Regions from separate parts of the Pseudomonas sp. LB3P58 genome, predicted to be linked through region 4. Evidence: predicted binding sites of a transcription regulator. Region 4 holds the regulator's gene; each other region holds the start of a gene.
The links. The regulator FliA, encoded in region 4, starts transcription of late flagellar genes. The targets are predictions, from matches to a motif close to CTAAAGTTTNNNNNNNNNNNGCCGNTAA.
Positions count from the first base shown of each region.

Region 1 (7,267 bases), 1.5 Mb from region 4:
GGTCGTAGTGCCGTGCCAGCAATGCTTGCTCGATCCACGTCGGGCAAGCGCCAAACAAGGTCTGGCTCCAGAGGATGTTGCTCAGCAAGTGAGTGTCGAGAATCAGCAAATGCGGCTGCCGGGCGCGTGCCTCATCCTCCCATTTCAGCTGCCCTCGGGCGATTTCCGGAATGTCGGCCAGGCAGGTGTCTCGTGGGTTTTGTTCGATGAACCAGCGTACATATTCGTCTACCAGGACCCCGCCGAAATGCTGTTGTAACTCGGCTGCCAGCCAACTCTTGCCACTGGACTCGGGGCCTGTGAGTACCAGAACTTTCATGTGCGCAACGCCGGATCGGCCCGCCATTCCCGCCAGCCTTGCACAGCAATCAGGGCGAACAGCGCGTAGAGCCCAGCAGTCAGGTACAGGTCTTTGTAGATAAACAGCCCGACGAAGATCACATCCAGGGTGAACCACAGCGGCCAGCATTGAACGCGTTTTTGCGCCATCCATAACTGCGCCACCAGGCTGAAGCCAGTCAGTGCCGCATCGAGCCAGGGTTGTGCGGCATCGGTCCAGTTCGCCATTGCAGCGCCCAGCAACAGACTGCCGAGCGCTCCAATGACCAGACTGATAGCGACCGATTTACCGTCGAGCAGGCTGACCTGCCGACCATGGTGCGCGCCCCCCGCATGCGTCCACTGCCACCAGCCATAGAGCTGCAATGCGGCGTAGATCACCTGCAGGAGCATGTCCGAGTAGAGCTTCACCTCAAAAAAGATCCAGCTATAAAGCAGCACCATGACCAGGCCGATCGGCCAGCACCAGGGGTTCTGTTTGACCGTCAACCAGACGGCAATGACACCGAGGGCGGCGGCAAACAGTTCAAGCCCGGACATGGAGGTTCCTTGGGGGAAGTCGAAGAGGGGGCGGATTGTAACGGCAGGCGCTGCCAAGTAGAACTGGCGTGCGCCGCCCTTTGTAGCAGGGGCTGTCGTTACACCCGGAACTGCTTGAGCAGCCCGTTCAATTGCTCACTCAATTCCTTCAGATGAACGCTGGCCACGCTCGACTGTTCGGCCGCCAGCGCCGTGCTGTGGGACAAACCGGCCGCCTGGGTGACGTTCTGGTTGATGTCCTCGACCACATGCGCCTGTTGCAAGGTTGCGCTGGCGATGGAAGCGTTCAACCCGTTGAGGTTGCGCAGCGCCTGGGCAATGGCATTCAGGCTTGCGCCGGCCAGACCGGCCTGCTCGATGGTCGACTGCGATGCACGGCTGCTGTCGCCGATGACTTTGACCGCCGCTTCGGAGTGGCTTTGCAGGCGTTCGATCATCGACTGGATCTCTGCCGTGGACTTCTGGGTACGCTGGGCCAGCAGTCGCACTTCATCGGCCACCACCGCAAAACCTCGACCTTGCTCACCGGCCCGGGCGGCTTCGATGGCTGCGTTGAGGGCCAGCAGGTTGGTTTGCTCGGCGATGGAGCGGATCACTTCGAGGACGCTGCCGATCTGTGTGCTTTCGGCGGCCAGGGTGCGAATCACTTCCACCGCCTGATCGATGGTCGACGACAGCTTGTCGATCTGTTGCAGGCTGCCATCGATGTTGACCTGGCCTTGCTGCGCCTGAGACTCGGCATCGCGCATTTCGCTGGCGGCGTGCTCGGCGTTTTTCGCGACGTCGTGCACGCCATACGTCACTTCATTGATGGCTGTGGCCACCAGTTCCATTTGCTGGGACTGTTGCTGACTGCGTTGCTGGGCCTGGGCGGCGTCGTTGCCCAATTCGCTGGAAGACTGGCCCAGGGCACTGGCGGACACTTGCAGTTCACGGATCACCAGTCGCAGCTTGGCGGTGAAGGCGTTGAAGTGGTGTGCCAGTTGCGTGACTTCATCCTGGCCATGGGTGTCGAGGCTGTGGGTCAGGTCGCTCTCGCCGCTGGCGATGTTGGCCATGGCGTTCACGGTTTCCTGCAGTGGACGCACGATGCTGCGAGCAATCAGGATGACCAGCAGCGCCATGATCAGGGCAATCACCAGCCCAACGAGCGAGGCCTTCCAGACCTGGCCATAGAACTCGGCCTGCATGTCATCGATATACACGCCCGAACCGATCACCCAACCCCAGGGCTCGAAGAGTTTGATGTAGGAGGTTTTTTCTACCGGTGCACTGGCGCCCGGTTTCGGCCAGCGATAGTCGACGGTGCCGGCACCTTTGGACTTGGCGAGGGCGACCATTTCGTTAAACAGGGCAAAACCGTCCGGGTCGCGGATCGCCGAGAGGTTCTGGCCATCGAGTTTCGGGTTGGCCGGGTGCATGATCATCACCGGCGTCAGGTCATTGATCCAGAAGTAGTCGTTCTGGTCATAGCGCAGACCGCGAACGGCGCTCAGAGCCTGCTTCTGTGCAGCATCGCGGGTGAGCGTGCCGGCGGTTTCGAGGTCGTGGTAATAGGTCAGAATGCCACTGGCGGTTTGCACCACATGCTGGGTTTTCTGAGCCTTGGCGTGGTACAGGTCATCGTGAATCTGCTTGAGCATCAAGACGCCCAACGTCATTAGCATCAGGACGGCCACGATCAAGATGAGCCACAAACGCCGGCTGATCGACATACTGCGCAAGCTGTTCATAACGCTGTCACTCCGGTTTCTTTTTCTTGTAATAAATGATCGCCAGCATCCAACCACACTTTGCCAATCGGTCATATCCGACCCAAGTCCAATAACGCGGCAGCGTTAATCAGACTTGTCTGATAGGATTTCGGCCCCGCGCGGAAAAACCTGAATCCAAGTTGATTTTTCACGGAATTTTTATGGTTCCGTCTGGATTCTATGCGCGCGGTGCAGCAGCGACGCTGACCGCAATCAACGTTCTGAAAAAATATTTACGAGGCATGCCGTGACGCATCGCTTCTTGGGGGATTGATGGATCTTTGGACGGCCTTACAGGCATTGATTTTGGGCGTTGTGGAAGGGCTGACGGAGTTTTTGCCGATTTCCAGCACCGGACACCAAATCATTGTGGCGGATTTGCTCAACTTCGGTGGCGAGCGAGCCATCGCTTTCAACATTATTATTCAGCTGGGGGCGATTCTGGCGGTGGTGTGGGAGTTCCGCCGCAAGATCATCGATGTGGTGACCGGTTTGCCAACGCAGCCCGGCGCTCGCCGCTTTACCGCAAACCTGCTGATTGCCTTCATGCCGGCCGTGGTACTGGGGGTAATTTTTTCCGATTTGATCCACAAATACCTGTTCAATCCGATCACCGTCGCGACGGCGTTGGTTGTGGGCGGGATCGTCATGTTGTGGGCCGAAAAGCGTCAGCATGAAGTGCATGCCGACACCGTTGATGAGATCACCTGGAAAGATGCCCTGAAAGTCGGCTTCGCCCAGTGCCTGGCGATGATTCCCGGTACTTCGCGTTCCGGCTCGACGATCATTGGTGGCTTGTTGTTCGGGCTGTCGCGCAAGACCGCTACCGAGTTCTCGTTCTTTCTGGCGATGCCGACCATGGTCGCTGCGGCCGTTTACTCGGGCTACAAATACCGCAGCCTGTTCGTCCCGTCGGACTTTCCGGTGTTCGCGATCGGCTTCGTGACCGCGTTCATCTTTGCAATGATTGCCGTCAGGGGCTTGCTCAAGTTCATCGCCAGCCACAGCTACGCCGCGTTCGCCTGGTACCGTATCGTATTCGGCCTGGTCATCCTGGCCACCTGGCAGTTTGGCTGGGTTGACTGGGCCGCGGTCAAGCCATGAATGACGCCAGCGCGCGCAACAACCCCGGACGCAAACCCGCTGGAGAGGTCCGCAATCTTCAGCTGAAACTGTTGGTGTTTGCGGTGCTGTGCGCGCTGCCGCTGTTTGGCTCGATGTCGTTGTGGCTGCGTGGGGTTTCGGTGATTCCCCTGGCGGCGTACGGGGTCGTCAGCCTGCTGGCGTTCTTGCTGTACTGGAGCGACAAACGCAAGGCGCGCGCCGACCATTGGCGCACACCCGAGAACGTGCTGCATGCGGTGGAACTCGCCGGCGGCTGGCCGGGCGCCTTACTGGCCCAGCAGGTGTTTCGGCACAAGACGCGCAAGATCTCGTATCAGTTGGTGTTCTGGATCATCGTGCTGATGCATCAGGTGTTCTGGATCGACCAGCTGTTTCTCGGGGCCCATCTGTTCGCGCTGCTTTAAAGCAGCAGTCCGACCTGAGTGCGCTTGGGCAACTTGCTCACCACCAATTGATGGGAACGCTGCAACAAGCCTTGCAGCTCTTCAGGGCCCAACGGGTAGGGCGTTTCCATGATGATCCACTGAGCCCGCGCCAGATACGGCGCCGGGCGGATTCCCGGGCGGTCGCAATGACCGAGAAACAAGTCCTTGTCGACCTTGAAGGCCAGGGATTCGCCCCGCAGGTTCTGCAAGGCAAACATCTTGTTCCCTGCAATCGAAAACACCCGTACGCCACCCCACTTGTAGTCTTCCCGCGCACCCGGCAGCGCGAGACAGAATTGCGCGACATCCTCTTCGCTCATACGTCCAGCCTTCATATCAGTCGGTCCCCACAAGCATTGAATGATTCGATCAAATGGTCGAGCCAGGCGCGTACGGCCGGCATCACCCCGCGTCGATGAGGGTAGACCGCTTGCAGCCAGCCGCCAGGCAACGACCAGTCGGGCAACAACTGCACCAGCGAGCCGTTTTCCAGTTCCTGCTCGCAATACATCATCGGCAGCATGGTAAAACCCTGGCCGGCGAGAGTGCAGGCCTTGCGCACGATAAAGTCATCGATGCCCAATCGCGCTTCGAGGGTGAGATCGCAGCTTTTGCCCTGTTGGTCGAGCAGGCGGATATGCACCAGGCGGTCGGCTTCCAGGGCGCCGAGCACGGGCAGGTTTTTCAGGTCTTCGGGGTGGTTGATTTCACGCCCGTGCAAAAAACCGGGGCTGGCGACCATCGCCATCTGCGCCTGGCGCAAACGTCGGGTGACCAGCAGCGGATCCTCATCCCCCAACTCACGCACCCGTAGCGCCACATCGACGCCCTCGGTCACCAGGTCGACGCGGCGGTTGAGCAACATGACCTCCAGTTGAACCTGAGGATACTTCTCAAGGAAGTCGCTGATCACTGTCGGCAGAATTTCGTGGGCCAACCCGACGGGGCAGGACACCCGCAAACGCCCGCGAGGTTCGCTGGACATGCTGGCGACGGCTTCATCGGCCATTTCAGCTTCCAGCAGCATCGCCTGACAGTGCCGCAGGTAACGTTCGCCCACGGCGGTCAGCTTGAGTTGTCGGGTGGTGCGTTGCAGCAAGCGCGCGCCGAGGCGCTCTTCCAGCTCGGCGATGCGCCGCGACAATCGCGACTTGGGAATTCCGAGCAAACGCCCGGCCGCCGCGAAGCCACCGGCTTCAACCACTTTGGCGAAGTAGTAGAGATCATTGAGGTCTTGCATGGTGTGAGCTCGATTGTTCTATCAGTAGGACGAACTATCGCATTGTTGCCGTCTAATCAGCTATTGGTTTCGCCTGTAGGATTCTCCCCATCAGATCGCCTCATAGCGATCCTCACCTGGAGATCCCACATGAAACTGCTGCATATCGATTCGAGCATTCTTGGTGACAACTCGGCTTCCCGTCAGCTGAGCAGCGAAGTCGTTAAAGCCTGGCAAACCGCAGAGCCGACTGCCGTAGTGACCTACCGCGACCTGGCCGCCGATGCCATCAGCCATTTCTCCGCCACGACCCTGGTTGCCGCCGGCACCACCGCTGAGCTGCGTAACGCCGCCCAGCAACACGAAGCCGAGCTGAGCGCCACCACCCTGGCCGAATTCCTCGCCGCCGATGCCGTGGTGATTGCAGCTCCGATGTACAACTTCACCATCCCGACCCAACTCAAGGCCTGGATCGACCGCATCGCTGTTGCCGGTCAGACCTTCCGTTACACCGAAGCCGGCCCTGAAGGCCTGTGCGGTGGCAAGAAAGTCGTGATCGTATCGACTTCCGGCGGTCTGCATGCGGGTCAGGCCACAGGTGTGGCTCACGAAGAGTACTTGAAGGTGCTGTTCGGCTTCATCGGTATCACTGACCTCGAGTTCGTCCGTGCCCATGGCCTTGCCTACGGTGACGAAGTCCGCACCAAAGCCATGAGCGACGCTCACACGCAAATCAGCGAGCAGTTGTTCGCCGCTGCGTAAGGCTTCTGTAAAGAAAATCAAACAGCTCGGGCAATACCCAAAAAACTCTGTATTCTGATCACGCAAGTGCCAGATACGGAGTTTTTTGTTTCTGGCTGTTTCGGAATTTCATTGAATAGTGGCCCGAGTTATGCTTTCGAGGATTAACGTCCCCGGTCAGTAGCCAGGTGGAGCCTCCCATGGTGCGTCTTTGTGCAACCTTACTGATTTGCCTGCTCAGCAGCCTGAACTCAGTGCACGCCGCGCCTGCGCCGCATCCTCACTGGAGCGTCGGTTTCCATGAGATGAGCTTTCTCGACCCTCTGGACTTGCAACCGATGCGCGCCATCGCCTTCTATCCCTCCAGCGACAAGGAACACTCCAGCATCCTCGAGGGCTACACGGTCGAAGCGGGCGAAGACACCCGAGTCGCCATCGGTCGTTTCCCGATGCTGATGCTGTCCCACGGCAACACCGGAACCCCGCTGGCTTTAAACGATCTCGCCACGTCGCTGGCACGCAAAGGGTTTGTGGTGGTGGCGGTGATCCATCCCGGTGACAACTCCAAAGACCACAGCCGCCTTGGTACTTTGAGTAACCTTTACGGTCGGCCCATCCAGATTTCCGAAGCCATTACCGCGACGCTGGGTGATCGAATGCTCGCGCCCTTCGTCAATGCCGATCAGGTGGGTGTGATCGGTTATTCGGCGGGCGGGGAGACGGCGCTGATTCTGTCCGGCGCGACACCCGACCTGGACCGTCTGCGCCGCTATTGTCAGGAGCGCCCGGACGACCGCGATGCCTGCAACACCCAAGGCGAATTGATTGCTGACCGCGATGACTTGCAACCGGTGGCTGACCCACGGGTTCGCGCCTTGCTGCTCATGGCGCCGCTGAGCCTGAAGTTTGGCCGCCATACCCTGGCCGACGTGCATGTGCCGGTGCTGCTCTACAGCGGCGACGGCGACAAACTGGTGGCGTTCGACAAGAATGCCGCGGCCCTGGCGCGCAAACTGCCGATCGCACCGGACTTCAAGTTGCTGGCGGGGGCAGGGCACTTTGTGTTCCTGGCGCCTTGCAATGAAGAGCAGATCCTCGCCATGCCGGCGCTGTGTACCGATGCC
Region 1 covers NZ_JBUBVE010000001.1:2,581,173-2,588,439, forward strand. Annotated here, with positions in the region: gene ACYZTZ_RS12150 (AAA family ATPase) at 1-319, opposite strand, end outside; gene pnuC (nicotinamide riboside transporter PnuC) at 316-879, opposite strand; gene ACYZTZ_RS12160 (methyl-accepting chemotaxis protein) at 978-2,612, opposite strand; gene ACYZTZ_RS12165 (undecaprenyl-diphosphate phosphatase) at 2,907-3,737, shown strand; gene ACYZTZ_RS12170 (DUF1294 domain-containing protein) at 3,734-4,162, shown strand; gene ACYZTZ_RS12175 (MmcQ/YjbR family DNA-binding protein) at 4,159-4,518, opposite strand; gene ACYZTZ_RS12180 (LysR substrate-binding domain-containing protein) at 4,515-5,423, opposite strand; gene ACYZTZ_RS12185 (FMN-dependent NADH-azoreductase) at 5,553-6,164, shown strand; gene ACYZTZ_RS12190 (alpha/beta hydrolase family protein) at 6,344-7,267, shown strand, end outside.
Region 1: the regulator FliA is predicted to act here: its motif matches at 2,740-2,767, upstream of ACYZTZ_RS12160 (methyl-accepting chemotaxis protein).

Region 2 (7,267 bases), 3.7 Mb from region 4:
ACCGTCGAAGTCGATGTCGGCTGCCGAACAGGCCTTGGCCAGTACGGTTTGGCCGTAAGCCAGACCGGCCAGGGTCGCGGTATCGAAGCTCGAGAACGGATGAAACGGGTTACGCTTCATGTCCAGGCGTGCGACAGCGGCGTTGAGGAAACCCAGATCGAAGCTGCTGTTGTGCCCGACCAGAATCGCCCGTTTGCAACCGTTGGCTTTCAGGGCCTTGCGGATGCCGCGGAAGATGTCGGTCAGCGCTGCTTCTTCACTCACTGCCATGCGCAGCGGGTGATCGAGTTTGATCCCGGTAAATTCCAGAGCGGCTGCTTCGATGTTCGCGCCTTCAAAAGGCTCTACGCGAAAGAAGTAGGTGTGGTCGGGGTACACAAACCCTTTTTCATCCATGCCGATGGTGGTTGCGGCGATTTCCAGCAAGGCGTCAGTGGCAGAGTTGAAACCACCGGTTTCAACGTCGACAACGACTGGCAGGTATCCACGGAAGCGCTCAGCCATCGGGTGGCGCGAACCACCTCCGCCGCCTTGACCGTCCTGTTCGTCGTCGAAATGGTCTTCACTCACGCGTGTTCCTCCAGCAGGCGCCAGCGCAGTTTTTCACCGGCGCGCAGCGGGATTACGGTCAGCTCGCCAAATGGCAGGCTGGTTGGGGCGGTCCACTCTTCGCGGACCAGGGTGATGCGATCGGTGTTCACCGGCAGGCCGTAGAAACGAGGGCCGTTCAGGCTGGCGAAGGCTTCGAGCTTGTCCAGCGCGTTGCGCTGTTCGAAGGCTTCGGCATACATCTCGATCGCTGCATAAGCGGTGTAGCAACCGGCACAGCCGCAAGCGGCTTCTTTGGCGTGCTGGGCATGGGGCGCCGAGTCGGTGCCGAGGAAGAACTTGTCGCTGCCGCTGGTGGCGGCGTCGAGCAGGGCTTCCTGATGGGTGTTGCGCTTGAGGATCGGCAGGCAATAGAAGTGCGGCCGAATCCCGCCCACCAGCATGTGGTTGCGGTTGTACAGCAGGTGATGCGCGGTGATGGTCGCGCCAACATTGGCCGAAGCCTCGTTGACGAACTGCACGGCGTCAGCGGTGGTGATGTGTTCGAACACCACTTTGAGGCTCGGGAAGCGCTCGACCACACGACGCATGTGCTCATCGATGAAGAATTTTTCGCGATCGAACACGTCGACATCGCCACGGGTGACTTCACCGTGAACCAGCAAGGGCATCCCGACTTCGGCCATGGCCTCAAGTGCAGGGAAAATCTTGTCGATGCTGGTGACACCAGAGTCCGAGTTGGTGGTCGCGCCGGCCGGGTACAGCTTGGCGGCGTGAATGAAGCCGCTGGCCTTGGCCTCGCGAATTTCTTCGGGCTGGGTGCGGTCGGTCAGGTACAGCACCATCAACGGTTCGAAGCGGCTGCCGGCCGGGCGTGCAGCGAGAATCCGCTGGCGATAGCCGTCGGCTTCAGCGGTGTTACGCACCGGAGGTACCAGGTTGGGCATGATGATGGCGCGACCAAAGGTGCGCGCGACATCCGCGACTGTATTGGGCAACACAGCACCATCGCGAAGATGAATATGCCAGTCGTCGGGACGCAGCAGGGTCAGGCGGTCGGACATGAGGGGATTCCAGGCGGGTCAAACTGAGGGGAATGCTACCGGAAAAGACTCTTCCAGGCACTCGCTATCAAGTTTTGCTGGAAGCTTCCGATATCCAACAGGTATGCCGTAAACATCTGTGTGTCGGTCTTTTTGTTGTAGAAGCCAGTGGAGCCTCCCGTGCGCCAGCGTTATTTAGCCTTGCTCAGCGTGTTTGCCAGCCTTCCTGCGATGGCGCTCACTTTCCAGACCCGTCTGGAGAGCATCGAGTGGACGGTCGAAGGAGACAAGTTCGAGTGCCGCCTGACTCAGCCCATCACCGATTTTGGTTCGGGCGAATTCGTGCGTCGCGCTGGCGAGCAAGCGACGTTCCGTCTGAAGGCCTATAACTCAATGATCGGCGGCGGTTCGGCCACCTTGCTGGCGGCGGCTGCACCCTGGCAGCCGGGGCGTGGCGACATTAACCTCGGTTCTGTACGAATCGGCAGCGGCAATGTGTTGTTCAACAGTTCGCAAGTTCAGGCTGGCCGCTTGCTCAGTGGCCTGATGGATGGTCGCAGTCCGGTCGTTCGACATTACTCGGGCGATGGCCGGGTGTCGGAAGTGCGTCTGTTGCCAGTCAAGTTCAGCCAGGCGTTTAACGATTATCAGGGCTGCGTGGCGAAGCTGCTGCCGAAGAATTTCGAGCAGGTTAAACAATCGCAGATCGGCTTCCCTGGCGAAGGCATCGATCTCGACGCGCAGGCCAAGGCGCAATTACAAGTGATGCTGGAGTTCATGAAGGCCGACCCGACGGTCAACCACATCGAACTCGATGGCCACTCCGATAACAGCGGCAACCGCCTGACCAATCGTGATTTGTCGCGGCGTCGGGCCTTGGCCGTCATGGAGTTCTTCAAGGCCAACGGTGTTCAGGAGTCACAAATCACTGTGCGCTTTCACGGCGAGCGTTATCCATTGGCGCCCAATACCAATTCCGCCAACCGGGCGAAGAACCGTCGGGTCAATGTGCAACTCGCGCGTGTTGCGCCCACCGAAAAGCCGGCCCCTCAGGCCACTGTATCGGCGAGTGCCGCGTCGACCTCCTGAACCCGCTGTTATCGTCGCTCACTCGACATAATCTGTCGCTTCGTCGTCATAAGCTGTCGCGCCTCTGTAAATTATCCTGCATGAGCGGTAGACTTGACGGCTTTCCGTAGAACCCCGTGGAGTGATGGCATGGCGGACGTAAACAAGGTCGTTCTGGCGTATTCCGGCGGCCTGGACACTTCGGTGATCCTCAAGTGGCTGCAGGATACTTATAACTGTGAAGTCGTGACCTTCACCGCTGACCTGGGTCAGGGCGAAGAGGTCGAACCTGCACGCGCCAAGGCACAGGCCATGGGCGTGAAAGAGATCTACATCGACGACTTGCGCGAAGAATTCGTGCGCGATTTCGTTTTCCCGATGTTCCGCGCCAACACCGTTTACGAAGGCGAGTACCTGCTGGGTACTTCCATCGCTCGTCCGTTGATCGCCAAGCGCTTGATCGAAATCGCCAACGAAACCGGTGCTGACGCCATTTCCCACGGCGCCACCGGCAAGGGCAACGACCAGGTTCGTTTCGAACTGGGCGCCTACGCCTTGAAGCCAGGCGTGAAAGTGATTGCTCCGTGGCGCGAATGGGATCTGCTCTCCCGTGAAAAGCTGATGGATTATGCTGAAAAGCACAACATCCCGATCGAGCGTCACGGCAAGAAAAAATCCCCGTACTCGATGGATGCCAACCTGCTGCACATCTCCTATGAAGGCGGCGTGCTGGAAGACACCTGGACCGAGCACGAAGAAGACATGTGGAAATGGACCGTCTCCCCGGAGAAGGCTCCAGATAAAGCGCAATACCTGGAACTGACCTACCGCAACGGCGACATCGTCGCACTGGACGGCGTCGAAATGACCCCGGCCACCGTGCTGGCGACCCTGAACCGTATCGGTGGCGAACACGGTATCGGCCGTCTCGACATCGTCGAGAACCGTTACGTGGGCATGAAGTCCCGTGGCTGCTACGAAACCCCTGGCGGCACCATCATGCTGCGCGCTCACCGTGCGATCGAATCGATCACCCTGGACCGCGAAGTGGCTCACCTCAAAGACGAGCTGATGCCTAAATACGCCAGCCTGATCTACACCGGTTACTGGTGGAGCCCTGAGCGTCTGATGCTGCAACAGATGATCGACGCGTCCCAGGCCCACGTGAACGGCGTTGTGCGCCTGAAGCTGTACAAGGGCAACGTGATCGTCACCGGTCGCAAGTCTGACGAATCGTTGTTCGATGCCAACATCGCGACCTTCGAAGAAGATGGCGGCGCCTACAACCAGGCCGACGCGGCGGGCTTCATCAAGCTCAACGCCTTGCGCATGCGTATTGCGGCGAACAAAGGCCGGAAGCTTTTCTGAGATCTTTGAAACCGTAGTGGAACGACCGTAGTGGAACCACGGTAATAGAGTTGTGGCCTTGTCGGTGACAAGGCCACAATTTCTGAATAGGGGGGAGTTTTCCTGCCGGACATCGTGTTATCAGCGCTCTTTTTGTATCTGTAATACCTTCCTTCTGTTTCCTCTCTCTGAATGCTCTTCAAGCGTTACCTGCTGCGTGTCAGGTAAAAAGAGTGATCAAGAATCGTCAGACCGCGTGAATTCAAATTGTAAGCAATGCAAAGCGTTGGGCTGCTGCGATTCTTTGCCTGTTTTGATTGCTTGCTTGCGCTTTCCTTCAGTAATGCCTCCGAATCGGTACAGGTGAGAAATACGATCACTTGTGCTGGGCTTCCCTGTGGGTGCCGGTTTTTTTCAATCCATGCACCGAATTCCATTTTCTTGTTTAGCCACCGCGCATCGACGATGTGCAGGTTTTTTAACTGCTCGGCCAGGCAAACGTGCTGTAGAGCCGAGAGGCCCGTTTGAATACCGATCCGGACGGGAGGGTCCTTCAGGTTATCGGGCTGCTGACCGCGTTCAGCGTTGTCCATCACTTTTATAAAATGCTTTCCCTTGCCGAAATCGGAGGGCGCGTACAGCGACCGGTAGTTGAAGTTGAGTGTGGCGAAGAAAAGAAAAAGTAAATAAAAAGGGAAGCTGATCAGGAACCAGACATAGAGCTCCCGCTCCTTATTGTCGAGAAAGGGCAGTGAGACGGCGGCCGATGTTTCAGAAATAGCGGCAAATATTGCAATAACTGTCATGGGGTTGATGATTTTTTTCTTTGATTTGTTCATGTTTTTTGCTCATTGGAATATTGTCTTTTCTCGGTTGGTTGATGTTATTGGTTTTGATTTTAATAACTAAGTGGTCGGTGTTTATATTTGTGCAGCACTCCTTTTGAGTTTTAGGTTTCGAAGGTTTGATAGTAACGGTATTGAGCGTTCGGCGGGTACCTCTGTTGTTTGGGTTTTAGGTGGTGATGGGTTGAGTTTGTTGTTGAAGTGTTGCTTGGTGTGATTTTTTATTACATTCTGATGTGCGATGTTTGTGGTGTGGGGTTTCAAGTGGTAAATATCAGTTACTTTTAAGGGTAGCTCAATAGTCGGCATTCGTTGGATCTCTTGCGACGAACCCTGTTATTTGGTTTTCTGGTTGTAAACAGAAACAAAAAAACTGCGGATAATCGAAATGTTTTCAGGCTGATAAAATTTTTACCCCACGGTATTTTTGGGAATTTTGTAAGACTATTCTTTAATGTCTGTAGGGAATGTCTCTCGGTGTGGGTGGCCGAGGGGGGCGGCATGCCATGGGTGAAACGACTAGGCTATCGTGCGGGCTCTAAAAATTCGAACAGCGAAAATTGGACTTGCCCATGAATAAAGTGCTGATCGTGGATGATCACCCCGTCATTCGTCTTGCGGTACGTATGCTAATGGAGCGTCACGGCTACGAAGTTATTGCAGAGACAGATAATGGCGTGGATGCGTTGCAACTTGCCCGTGAGCATATGCCGGATATTGTCATCCTGGATATTGGAATACCGAAACTTGATGGGCTGGAAGTCATTGCGCGTCTGACATCGACAGCAATGCCCATGAAAGTACTGATACTAACTTCCCAGGCGCCTGGGCATTTTTCCATGCGTTGTATGCAATCCGGTGCCGCAGGGTATGTCTGCAAGCAACAGGATCTCACTGAATTACTCAGTGCAATAAAGGCAGTATTGTCGGGCTACAGTTACTTTCCGAACCAAGCCTTGCATACCGTACGTTCCAGTTTGGGGAATGCCAGTGAAGCCGATATGGTGGATCGACTGTCGGGACGGGAAATGATGGTCTTGCAACAATTGGCCCGAGGCAAGACCAACAAGGAGATTGCCGACGGAATGTTCCTCAGCAATAAGACCGTCAGTACTTACAAGACGCGTCTGTTGTTGAAGCTCAATGCTCGCTCCCTGGTCGACCTGATCGAATTGGCTCAACGCAATGGTCTGGTGTGACTGCCTCAGCGTTTGACGAGGCGCGATGAACGGGGGGGTATCAGGGGTCGGCACTTAGTAAAAAGCCTCCGTTTCGGGAGGCTTTTAGGTGTCATAGGTCAAAATCGTAATCGGCCAATTGCTTTTGCAGTCGGCGCTCCTCCAACAGATTGTCGATGGTACGGCGTTTGCTCAGGTTGGTCTTCGCCACTTCAACCACCGGCTCAGCGTCATCCGCCTCAACGGGGGTGAAGTCGTCTTCTACGTCCAATTGCTCTTTGCCAGTGCTCATAGTGTTACTCCAGGCTAAGACTGCCTTTGGCGCTCCTTATATCGATAAACTCCCGGCGGGTAAAAAAGATTTTTTCAATCGATAAATCAAAAAACCTAATAGCGCCTCAATCGTCCGATGTCTTTTGCTTGTATTCGCACAAGTCTTCGATCCGGCAACTGCCGCAGCGAGGCTTGCGAGCCAGGCAAACATAGCGTCCGTGGAGGATCAGCCAGTGATGGGAGTCGAGCAGATATTCCTTCGGCACGAACTTCATCAGTTTTTGCTCAACCTCGACCACATTTTTGCCCGGAGCAATGCCGGTACGATTGCTGACCCGGAAAATATGCGTATCCACGGCCATGGTCAGTTGGCGGAATGCGGTGTTGAGCACCACGTTGGCAGTCTTGCGGCCGACGCCGGGTAACGCTTCCAGTTCTTCACGGGTTTGCGGCACTTCGCCTCCATGACGCTCCATCAGCAAGCGACAGGTCTCGATCACGTTTTTCGCTTTGCTGTTGAACAGGCCGATGGTCTTGATGTATTCCGACAAGCCTTCGACACCCAGGGCATAAATCGCCGCCGGTGTATTGGCCACCGGGTAGAGCTTGGCGGTGGCCTTGTTGACGCCGACATCGGTCGACTGCGCCGAGAGAATCACGGATATCAGCAATTCGAACGGCGAGGAGTAGGCCAGCTCGGTCTTCGGTTCCGGGTTGTCTTCGTGAAATCGGCGAAAAATTTCCAGACGTTTTGCGGCATTCATGGGCAGTGCGTTTCCTCGAAGGCGGTCAGTGAGAGGGCGTCGAGCGGGTCCAGGCCTGACGTGCGGCGATCAGCAGTCCCAGCAGAATGAATCCACCAGGGGCCAGGGTGGCGAGGCGCAAGCCACCGTCGGCGGTCAGTACCCAGCCTTGCCAGTCCGCTTGCGCAGTGCCAGCCAGCCATGGCAGATGGCTGAAGAGG
Region 2 covers NZ_JBUBVE010000001.1:4,768,721-4,775,987, reverse strand. Annotated here, with positions in the region: gene rnt (ribonuclease T) at 1-570, opposite strand, end outside; gene pyrC (dihydroorotase) at 567-1,613, opposite strand; gene ACYZTZ_RS22210 (flagellar protein MotY) at 1,773-2,681, shown strand; gene ACYZTZ_RS22205 (argininosuccinate synthase) at 2,811-4,028, shown strand; gene ACYZTZ_RS22200 (hypothetical protein) at 4,214-4,846, opposite strand; gene ACYZTZ_RS22195 (response regulator transcription factor) at 5,425-6,051, shown strand; gene ACYZTZ_RS22190 (PA3496 family putative envelope integrity protein) at 6,143-6,322, opposite strand; gene nth (endonuclease III) at 6,429-7,067, opposite strand; gene ACYZTZ_RS22180 (Rnf-Nqr domain containing protein) at 7,093-7,267, opposite strand, start outside.
Region 2: the regulator FliA is predicted to act here: its motif matches at 1,680-1,707, upstream of ACYZTZ_RS22210 (flagellar protein MotY).

Region 3 (7,267 bases), 5.0 Mb from region 4:
GCTCAGTTGGTTAGAGCGCACCCCTGATAAGGGTGAGGTCGGCAGTTCGAATCTGCCCAGACCCACCAATTTTGTGTGGGAACCTGTAGAAATACGGGGCCATAGCTCAGCTGGGAGAGCGCCTGCCTTGCACGCAGGAGGTCAACGGTTCGATCCCGTTTGGCTCCACCACTAACTGCTTCTGTATTGTAAAGCTTAGAAATGAGCATTCCATCGTGACGATGGTGAATGTTGATTTCTGATCTTTAAGATTAGATCGTTCTTTAAAAATTTGGGTATGTGATAGAAAGATAGACTGGACAGCACTTTCACTGGTGTTGTTACAGGCTAAGGTAAAATTTGTGAGTAATTGCGAATTTTCGGCGAATGTCGTCTTCACAGTATAACCAGATTGCTTGGGGTTATATGGTCAAGTGAAGAAGCGCATACGGTGGATGCCTTGGCAGTCAGAGGCGATGAAAGACGTGGTAGCCTGCGAAAAGCTTCGGGGAGTCGGCAAACAGACTTTGATCCGGAGATGTCTGAATGGGGGAACCCAGCCATCATAAGATGGTTATCTTAAGCTGAATACATAGGCTTAAGAGGCGAACCAGGGGAACTGAAACATCTAAGTACCCTGAGGAAAAGAAATCAACCGAGATTCCCTTAGTAGTGGCGAGCGAACGGGGACTAGCCCTTAAGTGGCTTTGAGATTAGCGGAACGCTCTGGAAAGTGCGGCCATAGTGGGTGATAGCCCTGTACGCGAAAATCTCTTAGTCATGAAATCGAGTAGGACGGAGCACGAGAAACTTTGTCTGAATATGGGGGGACCATCCTCCAAGGCTAAATACTACTGACTGACCGATAGTGAACTAGTACCGTGAGGGAAAGGCGAAAAGAACCCCGGAGAGGGGAGTGAAATAGATCCTGAAACCGTATGCGTACAAGCAGTGGGAGCCCACTTTGTTGGGTGACTGCGTACCTTTTGTATAATGGGTCAGCGACTTATTTTCAGTGGCGAGCTTAACCGAATAGGGGAGGCGTAGCGAAAGCGAGTCTTAATAGGGCGTCTAGTCGCTGGGAATAGACCCGAAACCGGGCGATCTATCCATGGGCAGGTTGAAGGTTGGGTAACACTAACTGGAGGACCGAACCGACTACCGTTGAAAAGTTAGCGGATGACCTGTGGATCGGAGTGAAAGGCTAATCAAGCTCGGAGATAGCTGGTTCTCCTCGAAAGCTATTTAGGTAGCGCCTCATGTATCACTGTAGGGGGTAGAGCACTGTTTCGGCTAGGGGGTCATCCCGACTTACCAAACCGATGCAAACTCCGAATACCTACAAGTGCCGAGCATGGGAGACACACGGCGGGTGCTAACGTCCGTCGTGAAAAGGGAAACAACCCAGACCGTCAGCTAAGGTCCCAAAGTTATGGTTAAGTGGGAAACGATGTGGGAAGGCTTAGACAGCTAGGAGGTTGGCTTAGAAGCAGCCACCCTTTAAAGAAAGCGTAATAGCTCACTAGTCGAGTCGGCCTGCGCGGAAGATGTAACGGGGCTCAAACCATACACCGAAGCTACGGGTATCACTTAGGTGATGCGGTAGAGGAGCGTTCTGTAAGCCTGTGAAGGTGAGTTGAGAAGCTTGCTGGAGGTATCAGAAGTGCGAATGCTGACATGAGTAACGACAATGGGTGTGAAAAACACCCACGCCGAAAGACCAAGGTTTCCTGCGCAACGTTAATCGACGCAGGGTTAGTCGGTCCCTAAGGCGAGGCTGAAAAGCGTAGTCGATGGAAAACAGGTTAATATTCCTGTACTTCTGGTTATTGCGATGGAGGGACGGAGAAGGCTAGGCCAGCTTGGCGTTGGTTGTCCAAGTTTAAGGTGGTAGGCTGGAATCTTAGGTAAATCCGGGATTCTAAGGCCGAGAGCTGATGACGAGTTACCCTTTGGGTGACGAAGTGGTTGATGCCATGCTTCCAAGAAAAGCTTCTAAGCTTCAGGTAACCAGGAACCGTACCCCAAACCGACACAGGTGGTTGGGTAGAGAATACCAAGGCGCTTGAGAGAACTCGGGTGAAGGAACTAGGCAAAATGGCACCGTAACTTCGGGAGAAGGTGCGCCGGTGAGGGTGAAGCATTTACTGCGTAAGCCCATGCCGGTCGAAGATACCAGGCCGCTGCGACTGTTTATTAAAAACACAGCACTCTGCAAACACGAAAGTGGACGTATAGGGTGTGACGCCTGCCCGGTGCCGGAAGGTTAATTGATGGGGTTAGCTAACGCGAAGCTCTTGATCGAAGCCCCGGTAAACGGCGGCCGTAACTATAACGGTCCTAAGGTAGCGAAATTCCTTGTCGGGTAAGTTCCGACCTGCACGAATGGCGTAACGATGGCGGCGCTGTCTCCACCCGAGACTCAGTGAAATTGAAATCGCTGTGAAGATGCAGTGTATCCGCGGCTAGACGGAAAGACCCCGTGAACCTTTACTATAGCTTTGCACTGGACTTTGAATTTGCTTGTGTAGGATAGGTGGGAGGCTTTGAAGCGTGGACGCCAGTTCGCGTGGAGCCAACCTTGAAATACCACCCTGGCAACTTTGAGGTTCTAACTCAGGTCCGTTATCCGGATCGAGGACAGTGTATGGTGGGTAGTTTGACTGGGGCGGTCTCCTCCTAAAGAGTAACGGAGGAGTACGAAGGTGCGCTCAGACCGGTCGGAAATCGGTCGTAGAGTATAAAGGCAAAAGCGCGCTTGACTGCGAGACAGACACGTCGAGCAGGTACGAAAGTAGGTCTTAGTGATCCGGTGGTTCTGTATGGAAGGGCCATCGCTCAACGGATAAAAGGTACTCCGGGGATAACAGGCTGATACCGCCCAAGAGTTCATATCGACGGCGGTGTTTGGCACCTCGATGTCGGCTCATCACATCCTGGGGCTGAAGCCGGTCCCAAGGGTATGGCTGTTCGCCATTTAAAGTGGTACGCGAGCTGGGTTTAGAACGTCGTGAGACAGTTCGGTCCCTATCTGCCGTGGACGTTTGAGATTTGAGAGGGGCTGCTCCTAGTACGAGAGGACCGGAGTGGACGAACCTCTGGTGTTCCGGTTGTCACGCCAGTGGCATTGCCGGGTAGCTATGTTCGGAATAGATAACCGCTGAAAGCATCTAAGCGGGAAACTAGCCTCAAGATGAGATCTCACTGGGACCTTGAGTCCCCTGAAGGGCCGTCGAAGACTACGACGTTGATAGGTTGGGTGTGTAAGCGCTGTGAGGCGTTGAGCTAACCAATACTAATTGCCCGTGAGGCTTGACCATATAACACCCAAGCAATTTGATGCTCCTAGTTGAAGAAACGAAAGAGGCCAGATTGCGGTGTGTGAAGACGAAACGAACCGAAAGTTCGAGATACTCACAAAACACCTGCTGTCACATACCCAATTTGCTGAAGCGAGACCAACAGGTCGCGACTCAGTACCCGAATTTCTTGACGACCATAGAGCATTGGAACCACCTGATCCCATCCCGAACTCAGCAGTGAAACGATGCATCGCCGATGGTAGTGTGGGGTTTCCCCATGTGAGAGTAGGTCATCGTCAAGATTAAATTCCGAAACCCCTATCTGCGTATGCAGGTAGGGGTTTTGTTTTAGTAGAAGTCACCAGTTTTGCTGGCACGTTACGCTGTAACGGGCTGGTCACAGAATTTCTTGACGACCATAGAGCATTGGAACCACCTGATCCCATCCCGAACTCAGCAGTGAAACGATGCATCGCCGATGGTAGTGTGGGGTTTCCCCATGTGAGAGTAGGTCATCGTCAAGATTAAATTCCGAAACCCCTATCTGCGTATGCAGGTAGGGGTTTTGTCGTTCTGGGTTCGCTAAACGCTCAAAAGGGCAATCAGCTGTAAATGGGCGAGATGCAGCACCTGCTGATGCGGTTCACCGCGCCGTTTCAGCGACAGGTTATCTACAGGCATCAGCGATACCGCGCGTCGGCCGCGTAGCGCTCCACTGAACGCAGAGACAAACCCATTTGCTCGGCGCTTTCCAGCAACTCAAGCACTAATTCCCGCGCTTCGACATTCCGAGTTTTGGACTCGGGTAAATGGGCGATGATTCCAGGCGGGCGCGTTCGTTTTTTCACGGCGCTAATGGTCGATCACCAGACCACAGGCAATCCTTCACAGAAAGGCGCGGGGAATTTGTAACTGCCGCACGAACAACCGTCATCACAAAGGGGCTGATCAGGCGCTCTGGCACGCCGTTCGGCGGGTATCTGATACGAATACCGACCATTTCGTACAAACGCCTAAGTTTTCTCCGGTTTGTGCCGACAGCCTGATGAGACATGCGTGCACCAAAGTAGAGCGGCCCCAGAGCCCTGCCTGCGCTGTTACTTGGAATGTTGCAACCCGGAACGCATCCCCACTTTTTGCATAAGAAGTCCCATGAAATGAATCTCAAATTCAGCCATAAAATCCTTCTGGCCGCCTCCGGCGTCGTGGTGCTGGCTTTTGCGTTGTTCACTTTGTACAACGACTATCTGCAGCGAAACACCATCCGTCAAAACCTTGAATCCAGCGTCCAGCAGGCCGGCGATCTGACCGCCAGCAGCGTGCAGAACTGGATGAGCGGCCGTGTGCTGGTACTGGAAAACCTCGCGCAAAACGTCGCCCATCAAGGTGCCAATGCCGACCTCCCGGGGCTGGTCAGTCAACCGGCCCTGACCTCGAACTTCCAGTTCACCTACGTGGGCCAGGCCAACGGCGTGTTTACTCAGCGCCCGGACGCGAAGATGCCTGACGGTTACGATCCGCGTCAGCGTCCCTGGTACAAACAGGCTGTGGCTGCCGACAAGACCATGCTGACCCCGCCTTACATGGCTGCCGTCGGTGGCCTGGTGGTGACCATCGCCCTGCCGGTGAAAAAGAACGGCGAGTTACTCGGTGTGGTCGGTGGTGACCTGAGCCTGGAAACGCTGGTGAAGATCATTAACTCGGTGGATTTCGGTGGCATCGGCCACGCATTCCTGGTCAGCGCCGACGGTCAGGTGATCGTCAGCCCGGACAAAGACCAAGTGATGAAAAACCTGAAGGACATCTACCCGAACGCCGGGGTGCGCATCGAGAAGGGCAATCAGGAAGTCACCCTGAACAAGCAGGACCGCATCCTTTCGTTTACTCCGGTCAGTGGTTTGCCGAATGCCGAGTGGTACATCGGTCTGTCGATCGACAAGGACAAGGCCTACGCGCCACTCAGCCAGTTCCGCACTTCTGCGCTGATCGCGATGTTCATCGCCGTGACGGCCATTGCCGTGCTGCTGAGCCTGCTGATCAACGTGCTGATGCGTCCGCTGACCACCATGAGCCGTGCGATGCAGGACATCGCTCAAGGCGAGGGCGACCTGACCCGGCGTCTGGTTGTGGAAAGCAAAGACGAGTTCGGTGAGCTTGGTGGTTCGTTCAATCAGTTCGTGGAGCGAATTCACGCGTCGATTTCCGAAGTGTCGTCGGCCACCCGCCAGGTTCACGACCTGTCGCAGCGGGTGATGGCTTCGTCCAACGCCTCGATCGTCGGTTCCGACGAGCAAAGCGCCCGCACCAACAGTGTGGCCGCGGCGATCAACCAGTTGGGCGCCGCCACCCAGGAAATCGCCCGCAACGCCGCCGATGCTTCCCAACACGCCAGCGGCGCGAGCGAGCAGGCCGATGACGGTCGTCAGGTGGTGGAGAAAACCATTCTGGCGATGACCGAGTTGTCGCAGAAAATCAGCCTGTCCTGCACGCAGATCGAAACCCTGAATGCCAGCACCGACAACATCGGGCACATTCTGGATGTGATCAAAGGCATCTCCCAGCAGACCAACTTGCTCGCGCTCAACGCGGCCATCGAAGCGGCCCGCGCTGGTGAAGCCGGTCGTGGTTTTGCGGTGGTGGCGGACGAGGTGCGTAACCTCGCTCACCGTACTCAGGAATCGGCGGAGGAGATCCACAAGATGATCACCTCGCTGCAGATCGGTTCTCGTGAAGCGGTGACCACCATGAACGCCAGTCAGGTCTCCAGCGAGCAGAGCGTCGAAGTGGCGAACCAGGCCGGTCTGCGACTGGTCAGCGTGACCCAGCGCATCGGCGAAATCGACGGTATGAACCAGTCGGTGGCCGCGGCGACCGAAGAGCAGACGGCGGTTGTGGAAACCCTCAACGTCGACGTTAACCAGATCAACCTGCTGAACCAGCAAAGCGTGGCCAACCTCAATGAAACGTTGAAGGATTGCGATGCGTTGTCCCTGCAGGCGAACCGGTTGAAGCAGTTGGTTGATAGCTTCAAGATCTGATCAAACGATGTAAAAGAAGCCCGCTGTGGAGTGATCCACAGCGGGCTTTTTCATGCCTTACGCAAACAGCTTCTGCACATTATTCATCGAGTCATCGGCAAAACCCTGCACGAAATCCGTGAACCCCGGCAACGCCTCCGCGCCGCCCTGTGCGGGTTCGGCGATGATGGTCCAGGTCGCTCGGGATTTGCCCGCGCCCAACGGTTCAACACTCATCGCCGCCCACAAATTGGCCACGCCCAAGGTGTTGTAAATTGTGGTCCAGGTCATGTTCAGCGCCTGGTCATCCCGGGAGTTGAGTTGCTCGACCACCAGGTTGCCGTCCTTGAAGAATTTCTTGCGCAGGGACGACACGCCTTCACCGGTCATCTCGATGTGCGACAGCGCCGGAATGAATTGATCGAAGCCGGCAAAGTTACCGACCACCGCCCAGACCTTCTTGGCATCGGCCGGCACTTCCACCGAGGACACCACGTGGCAGCCTTGAGGATTCTTGATCAGGGTATCGGGTTGCAGAGTGCTCATGGTCTTGCTCCATTCTTGGGGTTGGGTTGAATCAGATGAAGTTGATTTCTTTCAGGTAATCGCAGCCGCGACGTAGCAGCGCCGGGGATTTTTCCGGGTAATGCGCGCCCATCTGCCGTACGCCCGCCTGGGCGTTGGCGTGGCCGATCATTGAGATGTCGCCGATGTCTTCCTCGAAGCCGTTTAGGTAGAAACCAAGCACGCCGAACAACGCGTTGTCGCTGTCGACCCGGCCCAGTTGCTGCTGCCAGTCGGCGACGCTGACCATGGAAAACTTCCGACCCGCCTCACGAAATGACGCGACGTAGTTGTCCCAGCTCAGAGGCTCGGGGTTGTGCAGGTTGAACACCGCTTTTTCGGCTGAATAACGGCTGGCATGGAAGGCGATGAAGCGGGCTAGAAAGTCCACCGGCATCAGGTCGA
Region 3 covers NZ_JBUBVE010000001.1:6,141,430-6,148,696, forward strand. Annotated here, with positions in the region: tRNA gene ACYZTZ_RS28710 (tRNA-Ile) at 1-68, shown strand, start outside; tRNA gene ACYZTZ_RS28715 (tRNA-Ala) at 96-171, shown strand; rRNA gene ACYZTZ_RS28720 (23S ribosomal RNA) at 408-3,299, shown strand; rRNA gene rrf (5S ribosomal RNA) at 3,468-3,583, shown strand; rRNA gene rrf (5S ribosomal RNA) at 3,690-3,805, shown strand; partial or broken gene ACYZTZ_RS28735 (sigma-70 family RNA polymerase sigma factor) at 3,962-4,202, opposite strand; gene ACYZTZ_RS28740 (methyl-accepting chemotaxis protein) at 4,439-6,319, shown strand; gene ACYZTZ_RS28745 (SRPBCC family protein) at 6,377-6,844, opposite strand; gene ACYZTZ_RS28750 (amino acid adenylation domain-containing protein) at 6,876-7,267, opposite strand, start outside.
Region 3: the regulator FliA is predicted to act here: its motif matches at 4,295-4,322, upstream of ACYZTZ_RS28740 (methyl-accepting chemotaxis protein).

Region 4 (7,267 bases):
TCCACCACCTCGGCGACCGGTGCCGTTTCATCGGCGGTTTGCGGCTCGGCCAGACGGGCCAGTGCCGCAAGCAATTCTGGCGTGGCAGCCGTGATCGGGCTGCGTTCGCGGACTTCGGTAAACATGCCGTTCACCGCATCCAGCGCTTCGAGAACCACGTCCATCAGTTCCGAGTCGACGCGACGTTCACCCTTGCGCAGGATGTCGAACACGTTCTCGGCGATGTGACAGCACTCCACCAGCTCGTTGAGCTGGAGGAAGCCGGCGCCTCCTTTTACAGTGTGAAAACCGCGAAAAATTGCATTGAGCAAGTCCGCATCGTCTGGTCGGCTTTCAAGCTCGACCAGCTGTTCGGACAGTTGCTCTAGAATCTCGCCGGCCTCAACCAGGAAATCCTGAAGGATCTCTTCATCGGCGCCGAAGCTCATTAAGGGGGTGCTCCTAAAGGTCTAAAAACCTAAAAACCTAAAATCCAAGACTGGATAGCAAATCGTCCACATCGTCCTGACCGGACACAACGTCTTCTCTTTTATCGGCATGAATCTGCGGACCTTCACCCTGAGAGAGATGTTTTTGCGGATCTTTTTCTGCCAGCATCGCTTCACGGTCATGTTCGATGCCCGCAAAGCGGTCCACCTGACTGGCCATAAGCACGAGCTTGAGCAGGTTGCTTTCAACTTCGGTGACCAATTGGGTCACGCGCTTGATCACCTGACCGGTGAGGTCCTGGTAATCCTGAGCGAGCAGAATGTCGTTGAGGTTGCTCGACACAACGCGATTGTCTTCGCTGCTGCGTGTCAGGAAACCGTCGACTCGCCGGGCCAGCTCGCGGAACTCTTCAGCCCCGACTTCGCGACGCATGAACCGTCCCCAGTCGGTGCTCAAGGCCTGGGCTTCGTTGCTCAGGCCGTTGACCAGCGGCGTGGCGTTTTCCACCAGGTCCATGGTGCGGTTGGCAGCCGCCTCGGTCAGCTTGACCACATAACCCAGACGCTCGGTGGCATCCGTGATCTGCGAGACTTCCTCGGCTTGCGGCATGTGCGGGTCAATCTGGAAATTGACGATCGCGCTATGCAGCTCGCGAGTGAGCTTGCCCACTTCCTGATACAGGCCACGGTCACGGGTCTGATTGAGCTCATGGATCAGTTGCACAGCGTCGCCGAACCTGCCTTTTTCAAGGCTTTCGACCAGTTCGACCGCGTGTTTTTTCAGAGTCGATTCGAAATCGCCCTGTGAAGACTCGTTATGCTCCATAGCTCCCCCGTGGCGCAGTGGCTTCGCACATCAACCGATGCGTTCGAAAATCTTCTCGATTTTTTCTTTTAACGCCTGGGCCGTGAAGGGCTTGACCACATAGCCGTTAACACCGGCCTGGGCTGCCTCGATGATCTGCTCGCGCTTGGCTTCAGCGGTCACCATCAGCACCGGCAGGTGCTTGAGCTTTTCATCGGCACGCACGTGGCGCAGCAGGTCGATACCGGTCATGCCAGGCATGTTCCAGTCTGTTACCAGAAAGTCGATGCTGCCGCTGTTGAGAACCGGAATGGCAGTAGTGCCATCGTCGGCCTCGACCGTGTTGGTGAACCCAAGGTCACGCAACAGGTTTTTAATGATCCGCCGCATCGTTGAGAAGTCATCAACGATGAGGATTTTCATGTTCTTGTCCAATTCGACCTCCAAGCAGTCTTAAACGCGCCCAGCACCTGGACGCGCCATTTCAATCAATCCGGCAAAGCACTCAATGACTGTCTGGAGCACAACAGATCGGGACCGGTACGGTTCAACACCCCACCCGCCGCGTTCGCAGTGTCCCCACACTGCCTTCAGCGCGCTCGCCACTCCCCCAAACGCCCCCGCAAACGGGCCGCGCACTGGCTGTGTAACTGGCTGACCCGAGATTCGCTGACCCCCAGGACCTCACCGATTTCCTTGAGATTCAACTCTTCGTCGTAGTACAGCGCCAACACCAGTCGCTCACGCTCCGGCAAATTGGCAATCGCGTCCGCCAGCGCCGCCTGGAAGCGTTCATCTTCCAGATCGCGTGACGGCTCGAGATGAGCACTGGCGCCATCCTCGTGCAGCCCTTCGTGTTCGCCGTCCTGCAACAGATCGTCGAAACTGAATAGCCGGCTGCCCAGGGTGTCGTTCAAAATCCCGTAATAATCGTCGAGACTCAATTGGAGTTCGGCCGCAACCTCGTGATCTTTAGCGTCACGGCCGGTTTTAGCTTCAATAGAGCGAATTGCGTCGCTGACCATCCGGGTATTGCGGTGGACCGAACGTGGCGCCCAGTCCCCCTTGCGTACTTCATCGAGCATCGCGCCACGGATTCGTATGCCCGCGTACGTCTCGAAACTCGCGCCTTTGCTGGCGTCGTATTTGGTCGACACTTCAAGCAGGCCGATCATCCCGGCCTGGATCAGGTCTTCGACCTGGACACTGGCTGGCAGACGCGCCAGCAAGTGGTAGGCAATGCGTTTAACCAGTGGCGCGTAACGCTCGATCAGCTCGTACTGCGCGTCACGTGCCGACTTCTTGTAGAGGTTGTAGCCACTGGCTGTCATAGCACAGGTCCTGCGGTTTGTTGCACGAGGCGCTCGACGAAAAACTCCAGGTGCCCACGCGGGTTGGCAGGCAGCGGCCAGGTATCGACCTTCTGTGCAATGGCCTTGAACGCCAGTGAGCACTTGGACCGAGGGAAGGCTTCGTAGACGGCGCGCTGCTTTTGCACTGCCTTGCGCACACTTTCGTCGTAAGGCACCGCGCCGACGTATTGTAAGGCGACGTCAAGGAAGCGATCCGTGACCTTGGTCAACTTGGCGAACAGGTTGCGACCTTCCTGCGGGCTCTGGGCCATGTTGGCCAGGACGCGGAAGCGGTTCATGCCGTAATCGCGGTTCAGCAGTTTGATCAGTGCGTAGGCATCTGTGATCGAGGTCGGTTCGTCGCAGACCACCAGCAAGACTTCTTGCGCTGCGCGAACGAAACTGACGACCGACTCACCAATACCCGCAGCGGTGTCGATCACCAGCACGTCGAGGTTGTCGCCGATATCGCTGAACGCCTGGATCAGGCCGGCGTGTTGCGCCGGGCTCAAATGAACCATGCTCTGTGTGCCGGACGCGGCCGGGACGATGCGAATGCCGCCAGGGCCCTGCAACAGTACGTCGCGCAGCTCGCAGCGGCCTTCGATCACGTCGGCCAAAGTACGTTTGGGTGTCAGTCCCAGAAGGACGTCGACGTTCGCCAGCCCCAGATCAGCGTCCAGCAGCATGACGCGCCGGCCGAGCTCAGCTAGAGCCAGGGACAAGTTCACTGACACGTTAGTCTTCCCGACGCCACCTTTGCCGCCGGTCACCGCGATCACCTGTACGGGATGCATGCTGCCCATGAATTTTCTTTACCTTGTCTTACTTAGACGGAGGCCACATTACTGGCTGCGCGTTCACTAACTGAACAATGCATGGCAGACCATCGATGTAGGTACAAAAACTGTTCATTAATACCTCAGCCAACCTGCTTGGTCGGGCTGTGGTAAATATCAGCGAACATGTCAGCCATGGCTTCTTCGCTGGGTTCTTCTTGCATTTGCACGCTGACGGCGCGACTGACCAACTGATGACGACGCGGTAGATGCAAATCATCCGGAATCCGCGGGCCATCGGTCAGGTAGGCCACCGGCAATTCATGACTGATGGCCAGGCTCAACACCTCGCCCAGACTTGCCGTTTCATCCAGTTTAGTCAGGATGCAGCCAGCGAGCCCACAACGCTTGTAACTGTGATAAGCGGCCGTTAGAACCTGTTTCTGGCTGGTGGTTGCCAGGACCAGGTAATTTTTTGATTTGATGCCACGACCGGCCAGGCTTTCGAGCTGCATGCGCAGTGCCGGATCGCTGGCCTGAAGGCCCGCGGTATCGATCAGCACCACGCGTTTGCGCAGCAAAGGCTCCAGCGCCTGCACCAGCGATTGGCCCGGATCGACATGCGTCACCGACACATTGAGGATCCGGCCCAACGTCTTGAGTTGTTCCTGAGCACCAATTCGATAGCTGTCCATGCTGACCAGCGCGATATTCTGCGCGCCGTACTTGAGCACGTAACGGGCCGCTAGCTTGGCCAGGGTGGTGGTCTTGCCCATGCCGGCAGGGCCGACCATGGCAATCACGCCGCCCTCTTCCAGAGGCTCGACTTCCGGTGTGGCGATCATCCGCGCCAGGTGTGCCAGCAACATGCGCCAGGCCTGACGAGGTTCTTCAATATCGGTAATCAGCGCCAGCAAATCGCGCGACAACGGGCCGGACAGGCCGATGCGTTGCAGGCGACGCCAAAGATTGGCCTGGGCCGGACGGCTGCCTTGCAGCTGATTCCAGGCCAGGGAGCCGAGTTGCACTTCCATCAGTTCGCGCAGGCTGTTGAGTTCGAAACGCATCGAGTCGAACGCCCGTGGGTCGACGCCACCGGAGGCAGGTGCCGCAGCCGGTGCAGGACGGCGGGGTTCGGTGTAGGTCGGCTCGATCAGTGGCTCGGCGGCGGTCAGCGGCAAGCCGGCGAACAATTGGCGATTGGTGGACTTATCGCTCTCGCCATCGCTGCGCAGGCTCAGTTCAGCCTGGGCGGTGACGATCCGCGATTGGGTCTTGCGCAGTTCATCTTCGAGCTCCATGTTCGGAACGCGCGGAGCCAGCGCCGACAACTTGTAATCCAGGGCAGCCGTCAGCTCGACACCACCGGCGATCCGGCGGTTGCCAATGATGGCGGCATCAGCGCCCAGCTCATCACGAACCAGTTTCATGGCCTGACGCATATCGGCGGCGAAAAAACGCTTAACTTGCATAAACCACTACCTCAGCCGTTGGGCCCTACTGTCGCAACGATGGTCACTTGCTTGTTGTCAGGAATTTCCTGGTAAGCCAACACATGCAAACCCGGGACTGCCAATCGGCCGAATCGCGACAGCATCGCGCGAACCGGACCGGCTACCAGCAGAATCACCGGCTGACCTTGCATTTCCTGACGCTGCGCCGCATCGATCAACGAGCGTTGCAGCTTCTCAGCCATGCTTGGCTCCAGCAGAACGCCCTCTTCCGAGCCTTGTCCTGCCTTCTGAAGACTATTGAGCAATATTTGTTCCAACCTTGGCTCCAGCGTGATAACTGGCAGCTCCGACTCAGTCCCTACAATGCTTTGGACGATTGCGCGGGATACGCCGACACGCACCGCGGCCACCAGCGCGGCAGTATCTTGACTCTTGCTGGCGTTGTTTGCGATAGCTTCGGCAATGCTGCGAATGTCCCGTACTGGCACCTGTTCGGCCAGCAAGGCTTGCAATACTTTGAGCAACTGCGACAGAGACACCACACCCGGCACCAGCTCTTCGGCCAGTTTTGGCGAGCTTTTGGCCAACAATTGCATGAGTTGCTGTACTTCTTCGTGACCGATCAACTCGCTCGAGTGCTTGTACAGAATCTGGTTCAAGTGGGTTGCCACTACCGTACTGGCATCGACCACGGTGTAACCGAGGGATTGTGCCTGGGCACGCTGGCTGACTTCGATCCAGACCGCCTCCAGACCGAAAGCCGGATCTTTGGCGGTAATGCCGTTGAGCGTACCGTAGACCTGCCCCGGGTTGATCGCCAGTTCGCGGTCCGGGTAAATCTCCGCTTCGGCCAGGATCACCCCCATCAGGGTCAGGCGATAGGCACTCGGCGCCAGGTCAAGATTGTCACGGATATGCACGGTCGGCATCAGGAAGCCCAGGTCCTGGGACAGCTTCTTGCGCACACCCTTGATCCGCGCCAGCAACTGACCACCCTGATTGCGGTCCACCAGCGGAATCAGCCGGTAGCCGACTTCCAGGCCGATCATGTCGATCGGAGTGACGTCGTCCCAGCCAAGCTCCTTGGTTTCCTGAGCGCGAGCCGGTGATGGCAGCAGTTCCTGCTGACGCTTGACCTCTTGCAGGGCCTGAACCTTGACCACGTTCTGCTTCTTCCAGAACAGGTACGCGCCGCCAGCCGCCAGGGCTGCCATGCTGAGAAAGGAAAAGTGCGGCATGCCGGGCACCAGCCCCATGACCGCCATCAGGCCAGCAGCTACCGCCAACGCTTTGGGCGAGGCGAACATCTGGCGATTGATCTGCTTGCCCATGTCTTCCGAACCGGAAGCACGGGTCACCATGATCGCTGCAGCTGTAGATAAAAGCAGTGATGGCAATTGCGCCACCAAACCGTCACCGATGGTCAACAAGGCGTACACCCGACCGGCATCGCCGAAGGTCATGCCGTGCTGGAAGATACCGACCGCCATGCCGCCGATCAGGTTGATGAACAGAATCAGCAGGCCGGCAATGGCATCACCGCGAACGAACTTGCTGGCACCGTCCATGGAACCGTAGAACTCGGCTTCCTGGGCCACTTCCATCCGGCGCAGTTTGGCCTGGTTCTGATCGATCAGGCCGGCATTCAAGTCGGCGTCGATGGCCATTTGTTTACCGGGCATCGCATCGAGGGTGAAACGCGCACTCACCTCGGAAATCCGCCCGGCACCCTTGGTCACCACGACGAAGTTGATGATCATCAAAATCGCGAAGACCACGATACCGACCACGTAGTTACCGCCGATCACCACCTCGCCGAAGGCCTGGATCACCTTACCCGCAGCAGCATGGCCGTCCTGACCGTGGAGCATCACCACCCGCGTGGAGGCCACGTTCAGCGCCAGTCGCAGCAACGTCGCCACCAGCAGAATGGTCGGGAACACCGCGAAATCCAGCGGCCGCAAGGCGTAAACACAGACCAGCAAGACGACAATCGACAACGCGATGTTGAACGTGAAGAACACGTCCAGCAGGAACGGCGGCACCGGCAACATCATCATCGCCAGCATGACCAGCAGCAACAACGGCACACCCAGATTGCCCCGACTTAAGTCGGCAACGTTTGTGCGAGCACTGTTGAGTAACTGAGAGCGATCCACCGGTATTCCCCGTTCCTTTAAAGCAAACTTTTTGACGCCTGAAGCAGGCGCAGAGCCGCTACTGCAAGAAGCCTTCCAACTTTTGCCAAGGCAGGAAATAGAGGGATCTATTGAGCTTTTGTAACAGCTGTCGAGCGTTCGAGGCGGGATCGCGCTCTACGAACTCCTCGCAAGGTTTTACGACTGCTTCGCAGCCGGACGCAGCCTCGCAGGCTCGACAGCTGCTACAAAAGGGATTAACGCGCCGTCAGAATCTGCTCTTTGTGGATCGGACCGAAATGAAGCGCCTT
Region 4 covers NZ_JBUBVE010000001.1:1,105,474-1,112,740, reverse strand. Annotated here, with positions in the region: gene ACYZTZ_RS05175 (chemotaxis protein CheA) at 1-428, opposite strand, end outside; gene ACYZTZ_RS05170 (protein phosphatase CheZ) at 466-1,254, opposite strand; gene ACYZTZ_RS05165 (chemotaxis response regulator CheY) at 1,285-1,656, opposite strand; gene fliA (RNA polymerase sigma factor FliA) at 1,824-2,564, opposite strand; gene fleN (flagellar synthesis regulator FleN) at 2,561-3,391, opposite strand; gene flhF (flagellar biosynthesis protein FlhF) at 3,508-4,836, opposite strand; gene flhA (flagellar biosynthesis protein FlhA) at 4,848-6,977, opposite strand; gene ACYZTZ_RS05140 (hypothetical protein) at 7,214-7,267, opposite strand, start outside.